DNA from 2 places in the Serratia sp. 121840015-1 genome. Region 2 is predicted to be linked to the other one. Evidence: predicted binding sites of a transcription regulator. Region 2 holds the regulator's gene; the other holds the start of a gene.
The links. The regulator PurR, encoded in region 2, represses purine synthesis genes. The targets are predictions, from matches to a motif close to CANGCAAACGTTTGCNTG.
Positions count from the first base shown of each region.

Region 1: the regulator PurR is predicted to act here: its motif matches at 4,240-4,257, upstream of ACUXAC_RS18605 (NCS2 family permease).

Region 1 covers NZ_JBSEYF010000004.1:75,560-83,185, forward strand. The annotation lists gene ssb1 (single-stranded DNA-binding protein SSB1) at 1-137, shown strand, start outside; gene ACUXAC_RS18575 (3-oxoacyl-ACP reductase family protein) at 201-950, opposite strand; gene ACUXAC_RS18580 (LysR substrate-binding domain-containing protein) at 1,083-2,000, shown strand; gene bhsA (multiple stress resistance protein BhsA) at 2,056-2,316, opposite strand; gene ACUXAC_RS18590 (lipocalin-like domain-containing protein) at 2,513-2,956, shown strand; gene ACUXAC_RS18595 (glutathione S-transferase family protein) at 2,953-3,621, shown strand; gene ACUXAC_RS18600 (VOC family protein) at 3,669-4,076, shown strand; gene ACUXAC_RS18605 (NCS2 family permease) at 4,397-5,758, shown strand; gene ACUXAC_RS18610 (Na+/H+ antiporter) at 5,956-7,605, shown strand.
Region 2 covers NZ_JBSEYF010000001.1:1,747,951-1,755,576, forward strand. The annotation lists gene nemA (alkene reductase) at 1-788, shown strand, start outside; gene gloA (lactoylglutathione lyase) at 1,128-1,535, shown strand; gene rnt (ribonuclease T) at 1,614-2,297, shown strand; gene ACUXAC_RS08425 (Grx4 family monothiol glutaredoxin) at 2,366-2,713, opposite strand; gene ACUXAC_RS08430 (C40 family peptidase) at 3,129-3,947, shown strand; gene sodB (superoxide dismutase [Fe]) at 4,147-4,725, shown strand; gene cydH (cytochrome bd-I oxidase subunit CydH) at 4,787-4,876, opposite strand; gene purR (HTH-type transcriptional repressor PurR) at 5,201-6,226, shown strand; gene punR (DNA-binding transcriptional activator PunR) at 6,223-7,167, opposite strand; gene punC (purine nucleoside transporter PunC) at 7,291-7,626, shown strand, end outside.

The DNA of each region.
Region 1 (7,626 bases), on a different contig from region 2:
GTTGGGGCCAGCCTCAGCAGCCACAGGGCGGCAACCAGTTCAGCGGCGGCCAGCAGCAGTCTCGCCCGGCGCAGAACAGCGCTCCGGCAACCAGCAACGAACCGCCAATGGATTTCGACGACGATATCCCGTTCTGATATCCGGCCGTTTGCAGCCAACAGAAAAGCCCCTTCACGGGGCTTTTTGCATTTCAGGGGCGGTTACGCCGAGAAGCCGCCGTCGATGCTCAGGCTGGCGCCGGTGATATAACCCGCCTGCGGGCCGGCGAGGTAGGCGACGAAGCCGGCGATCTCTTCATCTTTGCCGTAGCGGCCGATCGCCATCAGCTGCTTGAGCTGATCGGCGAACTCGCCGGCGTCCGGGTTCATTTCGGTGTCCACCGGGCCGGGCTGCACGTTGTTGACGGTGATGCCGCGCGGGCCGAGATCGCGCGCCATGCCTTTGGTCAGGCCGACCAGCGCCGATTTGCTCATCGCATACACCGCCGCGCCGCCGAACGGCACGCGCTCGGCGTTGGTGCTGCCGATGTGGATGATGCGGCCACCGTCGTTCATGTGGCGCGCCGCCTCCTGGCTGGCGACGAACACGCTGCGCACGTTGACCGCCAGCATGCGATCCAGGTCTTCCAACGCCAGTTCCTCGGTGCTGCCCAGCGTAAACACCCCGGCGTTGTTCACCAGAATATCCAGATTGCCGAACTGGCTGACCGCCTGGCGCACCGCCTGCTGCAGCGCCGCCGCATCGGCGCTGTCGGCCTTGATGGCGAGGGCTTTGCCGCCGGCGGCGGTGATGGCGCTTGCCACCGCTTCGGCGCGATCGGCCGAGGCGGCGTAGGTAAAGGCGACGGCGGCGCCTTCACTCGCCAAACGTTTAACGATGGCGGCGCCGATGCCGCGTGAACCGCCTTGAACGAACGCGACTTTGCCTTGCAGAGGGTGTGCTGTGGTCATGTTATTTCTCCAAAGTGGGTGAGGGTAAAGTAAAGTGCCGGCATTCAGTATCGGAGATCGCCGGCACGGCCACTAGCCACAAAGAGCTATAATCAGTTCAAACCATTAGTTTGAAATCCATAGAGGAAAAGTATGCTGGGACACCTGGAATGCTTCGTCAGCAGCGCGGAAAACGGCAGCTTTTCCGCCGCCGGCCGCAAGCTGAGCCTCAGCCCGGCGGCGGTGGGCAAAAACGTCACCCGGCTGGAGACGCTGGTTGGCGTGCGCCTGTTTCAGCGCAACACTCGCCAGCTGATCCTGACCGAAGAGGGCGAGCGTTTTTTGCAGGAAGTCAGCGGTGGCCTGCAGTCGATTCAGTGCGCGTTGAAGGGCCTGAGCAGCAGCGGCGGCGTGGCGGCCGGCAGCCTGAGGATCAGCATGGGCACCGCTTTCGGTCTGAATTTCGTGTTGCCGATGTTGCCGGATTTTCTGGCGCGTTATCCGGCGATCGTGCCGGACTGGCATTTCGATAATCGCCAGGTGGATCTGATCGGCGAGCACTTCGACGCCGCGTTGGGCGGCGGCATCGAACTGGCTCAGGGGATGATTGCGCGCGAGCTGGCGCCCGCACACGGCGTGTTGGTGGCTTCGGCGGATTATCTGCGGCAACGGCCGCCGCTGCGGCAGCCGGAACAACTGGCGCAACACACCGGGATTTTCATCCGTTCGCCACAGACCGGGCGCATCCGCCATCAGCCGCTGCGCAATGCGGAAAACGAGCAGCATGCGCCGGCGATGGCGATCGGCATGACGGTAAACGAGCCGGAGGCGGCGGCGCGGGCGGCGGAAATGGGCTTGGGCATTGCCTTGATCGCCATGCCGAATGCGGTGCCCTATCTGGAAAACGGCCGTCTGGTGCGGGTGTTGCCGGGTTGGTATGTCGATCGCGGCAGCATGCACCTTTATTTTCCCACCACCAAATTCTTACCGACCAAAACCCGGGTTTTTGTCGATTTCATCACCGAGCAGTTTCGCCTGCAGAAGCTGGCGACACGCTTCGACGCCCGCTAAAACGAGAAAAGCCCCTTGCGGGGCTTCTTTCTTCCGTCGGTTGGCTGTTCGACGATCAGTTGAAGATTTCTGCGGTGCCGTACAGTTTGTTCTGGCCGCCGGCGGCGACGATGCGGTATGAACTGGCGCCCGATGCGGCGGCTTTGCTGGCCAGTTCGCTTTCCAGCGCGCTCAGGTTGGTGGCGCCGCTAACGGAAACTACGCCGATTTTCTGGGCGTCTGCAGCGGGTTGGCTGGAAGGCATATCGGCGGCGAAGGTAGCAAAAGAAGCGGTAGCCAGCAGTGCAGCGGTAGCAAAAATTTTGACGTTTTTCATGATGTATTCCTCAGCGTATTGATCGGATGAGAGCCTGTTGTCTCTCGATGTGTTAAATAGTAGTGCGGCAGGCTGGAATAAAAAATCGGAGAGTTTTGAGTATCTCTGTCAAATAAACTGATTGTTTTTTCATCCGCTGGCGTGCGGTAAAAATCGCCACTACCCTATACAGACGATCCTTAACCGGAGAAGCGTAATGACGGTAAACGCGTTTATCGGCAGTTGGGCGCTGGTGTCGTCGGTGTTCAAAAACCAGAACGGCGAGCTGAATTACCCGCTGGGCGAGCAGGTGTTGGGGCGAATCCACTATGAGGCCAACGGCACGATGGCGGCGCAGCTGTACAGTGCCGTGCGGCCGCGTTTCGCCGCCGACGATTTGGCGCAGGGGTCCGAGCGGGAGATCCGCGCGGCCTTCATCAATATGATTTGCTACTTCGGCCGCTATCAGGTGGAGGAAAGCGAACAGCGGGTGGTGCATCAGGTCGAAGGCTGTTCGTTCCCCAACTGGGTAGGCAGCCGTCAGGTGCGTTTTTACGCTTTCAGCGGCGATCGGCTGACGTTGCGCACGGTGCCCTTGCAGCTCGGCAACGGCGTGCAGGTGGGCGAACTGGTGTGGCAGCGGACAGGAGCTTCTTTATGATCATTGTTCATCATCTCAATCACTCGCGGTCGCAGCGCATTCTGTGGTTTCTGGAAGAGCTGGGCGTGCCCTATCAGGTGCAACGCTACGAACGCGATCCGCAGACTATGCTGGCGCCGGCGGCGCTGAAAAAGATCCACCCGCTGGGCAAATCGCCGGTGATCGTCGACGGCGATCTGACGCTGGCGGAATCCGGCGCCATCATCGAATACCTGCAGGAAGCCTATGACGCGCAAGGGATGTTCATGCCGACCGACTTCCACGCGCGCCAGCAATACCGCTACTGGCTGCACTACGCTGAAGGATCGCTGATGCCGCTGTTGGTGATGAAACTGGTGTTCAGCCGGCTCGGCCAGCCGCCGATCCCCTGGCTGCTGCGGCCGGTGGCCGGCGCGATCGGCAAGGGCGTGCAGCGCGAATATCTCGACAAGCAGATCGCGCCGCACTGCGAATTCCTCGAACAGCACCTGAACAAGGGCAGCTGGTTTGTCGGCAACGACTTCAGCGCGGCGGACATTCAGATGAGCTTCCCGCTGGAGGCGATGGCGGCGCGCGGCGCGTTGGATGATTGCCCGAAACTGCGCGGTTTTCTGCAGCGCATTCACGCCCGGCCCGCCTACCAGCGGGCGTTGGAGCAGGGCGGCCCTTACGACCTGCTGAGCTAACCGGATGGGCTATACTCGATGGGGTCATTCTTCATCGGAGGTAGCCCATGGCTACGCAAATCTTCGTTAACCTGCCCGTCAGCGATCTGCCCGCCTCGATGGCGTTCTTCACCCACCTAGGTTTCACTTTCAACCCGCAATTTACCGATGACACCGCCGCGTGCATGGTGGTCAGCGACACGATTTACGTGATGTTGCTGACCCACGACAAATTCAGGATGTTTACCCCGAACCCGATCGGCGACGCCAAGCAGGCCACCGAAGTGCTGGTATGCCTGTCGCAACCCAGCCGGGCGGCGGTGGACGAACTGGTGCGTAAGGCGGTCGCCGGCGGCGGCAACACCTACCACCCGCCGCGGGACTACGGCGTGATGTACGGCCACGGTTTTCAGGATCTGGATGGCCATATCTGGGAATTGATGTATATGGATCCCGCTGCGGTGCAGACGCAATAACCCTGCCGCGACGGCGTTCGCCGCCCCGGTTTTATCGTGCTGGCGCTATTCCCGCCGCTTTCTGCATAAATTGCCGCGATCTTTAGTTGATTAGACGCTATGGAAGGCAGGATAATCGTTTGCCTTGAATAAACCACCATAAATCACCCGTACCGCGCGCTGCGAGTTAAACGTTTGCCTTGGTGCGCATCGCCGTTGGCGCTGCGACAGAAGGGCAAGGATGCGGAACGTGACGTAAACGATTACGTGACGATCGGGCGCGGGCGAGATTACAGGCCTGCTGCGACGGGCCGATTCATGAAACACAGGGGAAGTAACCTATGTCGAACTCTCAAGCGAACCACGCCGCAAAACCAACCGGCGGGCTTGATGGCTATTTTAAAATTTCCGCGCGCGGCAGCAGCGTGCGCCAGGAGGTGGTGGCGGGGCTAACCACCTTCCTGGCGATGGTGTACTCGGTGATCGTGGTGCCGAGCATGCTGGGCAAAGCGGGCTTCCCGCCGGCGGCGGTGTTTGTCTCCACCTGCCTGGTGGCCGGGCTGGGCTCGCTGCTGATGGGGCTGTGGGCTAACCTGCCGATGGCGATCGGCTGTGCGATCTCGTTGACCGCCTTCACCGCCTTCAGCCTGGTGCTGGGCCAGCACATCAGCATTCCGGTGGCGCTGGGTGCGGTGTTCCTGATGGGCGTACTGTTTACCATTATCTCGGTCACCGGCATCCGCGCCTGGATCCTGCGCAACCTGCCGATGGGCGTGGCGCACGGCACCGGCATCGGTATCGGTCTGTTCCTGCTGCTGATCGCCGCCAACGGCGTCGGCCTGGTGGTGAAGAACCCGCTGGATGGTCTGCCGGTGGCGCTCGGCGCGTTCACCTCCTTCCCGGTGGTGATGACGCTGGTCGGCCTGGCGGTGATCTTCGGCCTGGAAAAACTGCGCGTGCCCGGCGGCATTTTGCTGGTGATCATCGCCATTTCCATCATCGGCCTGATCTTCGACCCGGCGGTGAAATACCAGGGGCTGTTCGCCATGCCGAGCCTGGCGGACGCTGACGGCAAATCGTTGATCTTCAGCCTGGATATCATGGGCGCATTGCAGCCGGTGGTGTTGCCGAGCGTGCTGGCGCTGGTGATGACTGCGGTGTTCGACGCCACCGGCACCATCCGCGCGGTGGCCGGGCAGGCCAACCTGCTGGATAAAGACGGGCAGATCATCAACGGCGGCAAGGCGCTGACCTCGGATTCCCTGAGCAGCATCTTCTCCGGCCTGGTGGGCGCCGCGCCCGCCGCGGTCTACATCGAATCCGCCGCCGGCACCGCCGCGGGGGGCAAGACCGGCCTGACCGCCACCGTGGTCGGCATTCTGTTCCTGCTGATCCTGTTCCTGTCGCCGCTGGCCTATCTGGTGCCGGTCTATGCCACCGCACCGGCGCTGATGTACGTCGGCCTGCTGATGCTGAGCAACGTCACCAAGCTGGACTTCAACGACTTCGTCGACGCGATGGCCGGCCTGCTGTGTGCGGTGTTCATCGTACTGACCTGCAACATCGTTACCGGCATCATGCTGGGCTTCAGCTCGCTGGTCATCGGCCGCATCTTCTCCGGCGAATGGCGTAAGCTGAACATCGGCACCGTGCTGATCGCCGTGGCGCTGGTGGCGTTCTACGCCGGCGGCTGGGCGATTTAAGACCCTCAGGTTTCCCTCGCCCGGCGGGTGAGGGAAACTGTCACGGCATTTCCCTTCTTAAGATAAGTCTTCTTCTGCTCTGCACCGCGTTTTGAAAGGCACAACAAGCTTTAACGGCTGTAAAAAAAGTGATCTACTATCGGGACCAACGCAGGCCCTGAGCCGATGTCGTCTGAATCGTAGAGTCTAAGGAAAGCATGGAAATCTTTTTTACAATCCTCATTTTGATCCTGGTGGTCTCCCTGTCCGGGGTGGTGACGCGCATGTTGCCGTTCCAGGTGCCGCTGCCGCTGATGCAAATCGCCATCGGGGCCCTGTTGGCCTGGCCGCATTTCGGGCTGCACGTCGACTTTGATCCCGAACTGTTCCTGGTGCTGTTCATTCCGCCGCTGCTGTTTGCCGACGGCTGGAAAACGCCGACGCGCGAATTCCTGCACCATGGGCGTGAAATTCTCGGCCTGGCGCTGGTGCTGGTGCTGATCACCGTGGTCGGCGTCGGCTATCTGATCTACGCCATGGTGCCGGGCATTCCGCTGGTGGCGGCCTTCGCGTTGGCGGCGGTGCTGTCGCCAACCGATGCCGTGGCACTGTCCGGCATCGTCGGCAAAGGGCGCATTCCGAAGCCAATCATGGGCGTGCTCGAGGGTGAGGCGCTGATGAACGACGCCTCCGGCCTGGTGTCGCTCAAGTTCGCCATCGCGGTGGCGATGGGCACCATGGTGTTCACCGTGGGCGGCGCGACCCTCGAGTTCCTCAAAGTGGCGATCGGCGGCCTGCTGGCCGGCGTGGCGGTCACCTGGACCTACAGTAAATCGCTGCGGGTGATGAGCCGCTGGAGCGGCGACGATCCGGCGACCCAGATCGTATTCCTGCTGCTGCTGCCGTTCGCCTCCTACCTGATCGCCGAACACATCGGCGTTTCCGGCATCCTGGCGGCGGTGGCGGCGGGGATGACCATCAGCCAATCCGGCGTGATCCGCAACGCGCCGCTGGCGATGCGCCTGCGCGCCAACAGCGTATGGGCGATGCTGGAGTTCGTGTTCAACGGCATGGTGTTCATCATGTTGGGCCTGCAGCTGCCGGGCATTCTTGAAACCTCTATCCTGCAGGCGGAGCTGGATCCGACCATCCAGACCTGGTACCTGTTCGCCGACGTGGCCACCATCTACGCCGCGCTGCTGGTGCTGCGTTTCACCTGGCTGTGGGTGATGAAGAAGGCCAGCAACCGCTTTATGAAAAAGCGCCCGCTGCAGTTCGGCGACTACAGCACGCGTGAGCTGTGGGTGGCGTCGTTCGCCGGGGTGCGCGGGGCGATTACCCTGGCCGGTGTGCTGTCGATACCGCTGTTGCTGAGCGACGGCACCGCCTTCCCGGCGCGCTATCAGCTGGTGTTTATCGCCGCCGGGGTGATCCTGCTGTCGTTGATCGTCGGCGTGCTGGCATTGCCGCTGCTGCTGCGCGGCGTTCAGGTGGCCGACAAGAGCGCCAGCAAGCACGAAGAGCGCATGGCGATCGCCATGGCGGCCGAAGTGGCGATCGAGAGCGTGAATAAAATGGAAGAGCGTCTGGTCGCCGATACCGAAGAGAACCTCGATCCGCAGGTGTTGAAAGAGGTCAGCTCGCGGGTGACGGGCATGCTGCGGCGGCGCATCGCGTCGAAAGACGATATCGAGAATGCGTTGGCGATGGAAAACCTCGAGCGGCGTTTCCGCCTGACGGCGCTGCGCGCCGAGCGCGGCGAGCTGTACCACCTGCGCGCCACGCAGAAAATCAGCAACGAGACGCTGCAAAAACTGCTGCACGATCTCGACCTGCTCGAAGCGCTGCTGATCGAGCGCGAAGGGTAAACCTCAGAAGAGGAATCATGT
Region 2 (7,626 bases):
GCCGCATCTCCCACGCCAGCCTGCAGCCGGGCGGGCAAGCACCGGTCGCCCCTTCGGCAATCAACGCCGAAACCCGCACCACCGTGCGTGATGAAACCGGTGCCTGGGTGCGCGTACCGACCTCCACGCCGCGCGCGCTGGAAACCAGCGAGATCCCGGGCATCGTCAACGATTTCCGCCAGGCGACCGCCAACGCGCGGGAAGCCGGCTTCGACTTCATCGAACTGCATGCCGCCCACGGCTATCTGCTGCATCAGTTCATGTCGCCGGCCTCCAACCAACGTACCGATCAATACGGCGGCAGCATCGAGAATCGCACCCGCCTGACGCTGGAAGTGGTCGACGCGGCGGTCGCCGAATGGGGTTCTGAGCACATCGGCATCCGCATCTCGCCGCTGGGGCCGTTCAACGGGCTGGACAACGGTGAAGATCAGGAAGACGCGGCGCTGTATCTGGTGGAAGAGCTGAACAAGCGCAACATCGCCTACCTGCACATTTCCGAGCCGGACTGGGCCGGCGGCAAGCCGTATTCCGACGCCTTCCGCGACTCGGTGCGCGCCCACTTTAAAGGGGTGATCGTCGGCGCCGGCGCCTACACCGCCGAAAAAGCCGAAGCCTTGATCGAAAAAGGTTTCATCGACGCGGTGGCCTTCGGCCGCAGCTACATCGCCAACCCGGATCTGGTGGAGCGCTTCCGTCAGCACGCGCCGCTGAACGAACCTAAGCCGGAAAGCTTCTACGGCGGCGGCGCCGAAGGGTATACCGACTATCCGTTTCTGGCGAAGTAACCCGTCCTGATCCCAAACGGCCATGCGACTGCCTGGCCGTTTTTTTTATGCGCCGCACGCAAAAAAGCCCGCACGGGGCGGGCCGGTGTTCCCTGGTGTTGTGCTCTACTGCCGTTCAATTTTTACACGCTTGCCGTCGAAATAGATAATTGATTGTGCAGATCAATTACTCTGTATCGATCGGTACGCTCGATCAATATTTAGACATCACCGTCGCGAGCCTCACAAGTGACACTGTCACTCATTCGTTACGTTGAATTCCCTTGCGGGACAAGGCTATACTCGCTGGAGCTTCAATCCACCCGCCGTCTGCCACGGCACAGCCAATTCAGAGGAATTATGCGCTTACTCCATACCATGATCCGCGTCGGTGACCTGCAACGCGCCATCGACTTCTACACCAAGGTATTAGGCATGCGCCTGCTGCGCACCAGCGAAAACCCAGAGTACAAATACTCGCTGGCTTTCGTCGGCTATACGGAAGAAAGCGAAGGCGCGGTTATCGAACTGACCTATAACTGGGGCACCGACAGCTACGACATGGGCACCGCCTTCGGCCACCTGGCGCTGGGCGTGGACGACGTTGCCGCCACCTGCGACAGCATCCGCCGCGCAGGCGGCAAGGTCACCCGCGAAGCCGGCCCGGTGAAAGGCGGCACCACGGTCATCGCCTTCGTCGAAGATCCGGACGGCTACAAAATCGAGCTGATCGAAAATAAACATGCCGGTCAGGGCCTCGGCCACTAAGCCTCCCCTTCAGGGCGCGCTGCGCCCTGCTGATTCTCCGCGCAATAGCGCCTGCAACCGGGCGCAAAATTTGCCATAATGCGCGCTGCATTCGATGAAGATAAGAAACTGATGGCCGAGAAAAGTGATCTTAACGCCCTGAGTGGTCGTTTTCGTGGGTTTTATCCCGTAGTAATAGATGTTGAAACCGCCGGCTTCAACGCCAATACCGATGCGTTGCTGGAGATCGCCGCCGTCACGCTGAAAATGGATGAAGACGGCTGGCTGCAGCAGGACGAGACCCTGCACTTCCACGTGGAGCCTTTCGAGGGCGCCAACCTGCAGCCGGAAGCGCTGGCGTTCAACGGCATCGATCCGCACAACCCGCTGCGCGGCGCGGTCAGCGAATATGACGCGCTGCACGCCATTTTCAAAGCGGTGCGCAAAGGGCTCAAGGATCGCGGTTGTAACCGGGCCATTATCGTGGCACACAACGCCAACTTCGATCACAGCTTCCTGATGGCCGCGGCCGAGCGCGCCGGCCTGAAGCGCAACCCGTTCCATCCGTTCGCCACCTTCGACACCGCCGCGCTGAGCGGCCTGGTGCTGGGCCAAACGGTGCTGGCGAAAGCCTGCATCGCCGCCGGCATGCCGTTCGACAGCAGCCAGGCGCACTCCGCCCTGTACGACACCGAACAAACCGCCCTGCTGTTTTGCGAGCTGGTTAACCGCTGGAAACGTCTCGGCGGCTGGCCGCTGCCCGCCGGCGACCTCGCCGAATAAGCCCAATAAAAAAGGCGGCCCAGTTTGCACTGGCGCCGCCCATTGCGCGATAACCGCAAGCCTGTCGATTAAGACTGTTGGTCTTCCTGCGCTTTATACTTTTCCGCAGTTTCTTTGATCAGCTGCTGCAGTTCGCCGCGCTGATACATCTCGATGATGATATCGCAACCACCGACCAGCTCACCGTCTACCCACAGCTGCGGGAACGTCGGCCAGTTGGCGTATTTTGGCAGCTCAGCGCGGATGTCCGGGTTTTGCAGAATATCCACGTAGGCGAAACGCTCGCCGCAGGCGGACAGCGCTTGCACAGCCTGTGCGGAGAAGCCGCAGCTCGGCAGCTTAGGCGAACCTTTCATGTACAGCAGAATCGGGTTTTCAGCGATCTGGTGCTGAATTTTTTCAAGTGTCGTCGTCATTTATTGCTTCCTCAAGCCACATTTCATGGCTACAACATGCATCACGCGGGCTATTGTAGCGGCTGGAACAGTCGCAAGAAAACGCCATCTTTTGCAAGGATATTCGCCCGCCGCCGATCGCGTTTCACCGGCCACGTCATTCCGGTCAAAACATACGTCGAGAATAACATTTTTAATCCGAGCATTTCACTAATATATTGCGTCGCGATGACGGCGAGGATTAATTATATCCCCACCGCCAACTGGCGCTTTTTCATACATCAACAGGCTGATTTTGAACCAAAAAAAATGTCATTAACGTTTTCTCACAATATGGATTATTATTTATGAGTTCTTCGCTGTTTTATATGGCGAAATTCGGGAATACTGTAACTCTTTCGATATCCGTTTCGGGGCCAAGGTTGGTGACGTCGACATGCGTTTAATTCTTACGCTCTTTGCGCTGCTGTTTACGCAGCTCTTCTTCAATTTGGCGCACGCTGCGCCACAGGCGCGTGTCGCCGCCGAGCAGCGTAAAAGCCATGCCAATGAAGCGCGGCCCGATGACCGCAGAAAAAAGAAAGCGGACAAAGCCGCCAAAAAAGCCAAAGTGACGGCCCCCGAGAAAAAAACCAAGACCGCCAAGGCAAAAAGCGAGAAAAGCGCGAAAAAGATCGTCAGCGCCAAACCCAAGGCCAAAGCGCAGAAAACCGCCAAGATTAAAGTCACCCCGCCGAAAAAAGGCTATAAAAAAGGCTATGGTCGCCACCGCGAAGCCGGTATGGCCACCGCCAAACTGGCGCGTGAAGAAAAGCCGTTGAAACTCAGCCCCGCGCACAAAAAACGCTACCAGCACGCCAAGCAGACCGCGATGGCCAAGCTGATGGGACAGATGGGCAAACCTTACCGCTGGGGCGGCAGCTCGCCGCGCACCGGCTTCGATTGCAGCGGCCTTATCTATTACGCCTATAAAGACGTAGTGAAAATCAAGATGCCGCGCACAGCCAACGAGATGTATCACCTGCGCGATGCGGCGCCGATCAAGAAGAGCGAACTGGAAAGCGGCGATCTGGTGTTCTTCCGCATCAACAACCGCGGCGTGGCGGACCATGTCGGCGTCTACCTCGGCAACGGCAAGTTCATCCAGTCGCCGCGCACCGGTGAAGAGATCCGCATCAGTCAGCTCGACAACGACTATTGGCAGAACCACTACATCGGCGCACGCCGCGTAGTGACGCCGAAAACCATTCGTTAATGCCCTGTTCTGCGCGGTTGCGGCCCCGGTCGCAACCGCCTGCTCAAGCTATCGCCCATCGCACTTCCCCACGCGCATTTCTCGCTTTTCCTCCTGTTTTTTATGATGAAAATTGTTAAGATTGAATGACCACAATAAAAAACGGCCCATACGGCTCTCGCCCCGGCGGGAAGCGAATGGCGCTGTAAAGGAGGAAGCAATGTCGTTTGAATTACCTGCATTACCGTATGAGAAAAACGCGCTCGAGCCGCACATCTCCGCCGAGACCCTGGAATACCACTACGGCAAACACCACAACACCTACGTGGTTAACCTGAACAACCTGGTGAAAGGCAGCGAGTTCGAAGGCAAATCGCTCGAAGAGATCATCAAGACCTCTAACGGCGGCGTCTTCAACAACGCCGCGCAGGTGTGGAACCACACCTTCTACTGGCACTGCCTGTCGCCACAGGGCGGCGGTGAACCGCAGGGCGAACTGGCGGCGGCAATCGTCAAATCCTTCGGCTCTTTCGCTGCGTTCAAAGAGCAGTTCACCGATGCCGCAGTGAAAAACTTCGGTGCAGGCTGGACCTGGCTGGTAAAAAAGCCGGACGGCGCGCTGGCGATCGTCAACACCTCCAACGCGGCCACCCCGCTGACCGGTGAAGACAAACCACTGCTGACCGTCGACGTGTGGGAACACGCGTATTACATCGATTACCGCAATGCGCGTCCAAAATACCTGGAAAACTTCTGGGCGTTGGTCAACTGGACCTTCGCAGCGGAAAACCTGGCGTAAGCGCAGGTTCTGAGGTGATAAGGCGCAGCCAGGCTGCGCCTTTTTTATAACCGGGGGTAAATCAGTTCAACGCGGCAACGAAGCTGAAAGCGATAATGACCGCCAATGCGCAGACGGTGGTGAACAGCGACATCTTCAATTCGGTATCCATGACAACTCCTTTAAAATGGGCTTTCCTAAGGATAAAAGGCGCACAATTAGTACGTCAAATCATTTTCCCACAGTTCGCCGATAAAATCTTGTTATCATTTCCCGGTTTATAATCTCGATTACCTCTTCCACTTTTGTTCAATATGCGACAAAATTCGCAGTTCACAACTGCGTACCGGCATCCATGCCCCTCCTGATTAAGCGCTGAAGACTTCAACACACTAAAAACTCAGTTTTCGCTTCTCTGGAGAAGGATCTACGTAGGCAAACGATTAACATCACACTTACATGCTGTAAACATGTGAGTTCAGGAGTCATTCCTTACATGGCAACGATTAAAGATGTGGCCAAACGCGCGGGCGTTTCCACCACCACCGTTTCGCACGTCATCAATAAGACTCGTTTCGTCGCCGAAGAGACCAAAGCGGCCGTGTGGGCCGCCATCAAAGAGCTGCACTACTCGCCGAGCGCCGTGGCGCGCAGCCTGAAAGTCAATCACACCAAGTCGATCGGCCTGCTGGCCACCTCGAGCGAAGCGCCCTACTTTGCCGAAGTGATCGAGGCGGTGGAAAACAGCTGCTACAGCAAAGGCTACACCCTGATCCTGTGCAACTCGCACAACAATCTCGACAAGCAGCGCGCCTACCTGGCGATGCTGGCGCAAAAGCGCGTCGACGGCCTGCTGGTCATGTGCTCCGAGTACCCGGATCAGTTGCTGGGCATGCTGGAAGACTACCGTAACATCCCGATGGTGGTGATGGACTGGGGCGCCGCGCGCGGCGACTTCACCGACACCATCATCGATAACGCATTCGAAGGCGGCTATCTGGCCGGCCGTTACCTGATCGAACGCGGTCACCGCGAGATCGGCGCCATTCCGGGCCAGCTGTCGCGCAACACCGGCGGCGGCCGTCACCAGGGCTTTATGAAGGCGCTGCAGGAAGCGCATATCGACATTCGCGAAGAGTGGATCGTCCAGGGCGACTTCGAGCCGGAGTCCGGCTACAAGGCGATGCACCAAATTCTGTCGCAAAAACAGCGGCCGACCGCGGTATTCTGCGGCGGTGATATCATGGCGATGGGTGCCATTTGCGCCGCCGACGAGCTGGGCCTGCGGGTGCCGCAGGATATTTCCGTGATCGGCTACGACAACGTGCGCAACGCCCGCTACTTCACCCCGGCGCTGACCACCATTCACCAGCCGAAAGAGCGCCTGGGCGAAATGGCCTTCACCATGCTGCTGGATCGCATCATCAGCAAGCGCGAAGAGTCGCAGGTGATCGAAGTGCATCCGAAGCTGATCGAACGCCGCTCGGTCGCCGACGGGCCGTTCATCGACTACCGCCGCTAATCCCCCGCGCCGGAAGCCTGCGCGGCTTCCGGCTTCGCCTCGCTCAGCCACTCCTGATTCAGCGTCTCCCCATCGCCCAGATACGCCAGCAGCCAGCTCATCGCCGGTGACGGTTTATCCTGCTGCCAGGTCAGGCAGCACGGGCTGGCGGGAAACGGCTGCTGCAGCTGCAACGCCTTCAACTCACCGCGCTGCACCCGCGGCAGCGCCAGATGCGCCGGCATCATACCGACGCACAACCCGGCGCACAGACAGTCGAGCGCCGAGGTCCAGTCCGGCACCACCAGCCGCCGCTGGTTATCCAGCGTCCAGGTGACGCGCTTGGGCAGATTGCGCGAAGTGTCTTCCAGACAAAGCGCAGGGTACGGCCTAAGCCGATCGTCATTCAGCGGCCCTGCCAGTTGCGCGAGCGGGTGCTGTGGGCTGACCACGCACAGCCAGTTCATATACCCCATGTCGCGAAAGGCGAAGCCGCCGCCGACCGGCACCGCGCGGGTGGCACCGATCGCCATGTCCGCTCTGCCGTCCACTAACGCATCCCACACGCCGTTAAACACCTCGGGTTGCAACATCAGTTCGACATCGGGGAAATGCCGGTAAAAATCCAGCACCAGCTGGCGGCTGCGCTGCGGTTTGACGATGATGTCCACGGCGATATTCAGCTGGCCGCGCCACCCGTTGGCCACCTGCTGACAGTGGCGGCGGGTGTCGAGCATTTTTTTGATAACAACTCGCGCATCCTTGATAAACAGCGCACCGGCCGGCGTCAACTCCACATCGCGGTGACGCCGCTCAAACAGCGGCACCGCCAGCCATTGTTCCAGCTGCCGTACCGTGTAGCTCACCGCCGACGGCACCCGGTGCAGCTCCTGCGCCGCCGCGCTGAAACTGCCGGTACGCGCCACCGCGTCGACCACTTCAAGAGAATATTCAGACCACATCGCTTTGCCTTCAATTTTTTTAACAGCACTTTGCAAATATTACCGTTTCACAAGCAGAGATCCAGCCGGATACACTGGCCGGCGCTAAAAACCTGCGACACTAAAATATTAACGAGAAATACCATGCGAAATTCCTTTGGTTTTATGTTCTATCTCGCCGGCCTGAGCATGCTGGGTTATCTGGCGACCGATATGTACCTGCCCGCCTTTGGCGCCATGCGGGAGGAACTGCAAATTTCCGCCGGCGCGGTCAGCGCCAGCCTGAGCATCTTCCTGGCCGGCTTCGCCTTCGCGCAGCTGCTGTGGGGGCCGCTCTCCGACCGCCTGGGCCGCAAACCGGTATTATTGATCGGCCTGACGCTGTTCGCCCTCGGCTGCCTGGGCATGCTGTGGGTGGAGAACGCCGTGCAGCTCTGGATCCTGCGCTTTATTCAGGCCGTCGGCGTCTGTTCCGCCGCC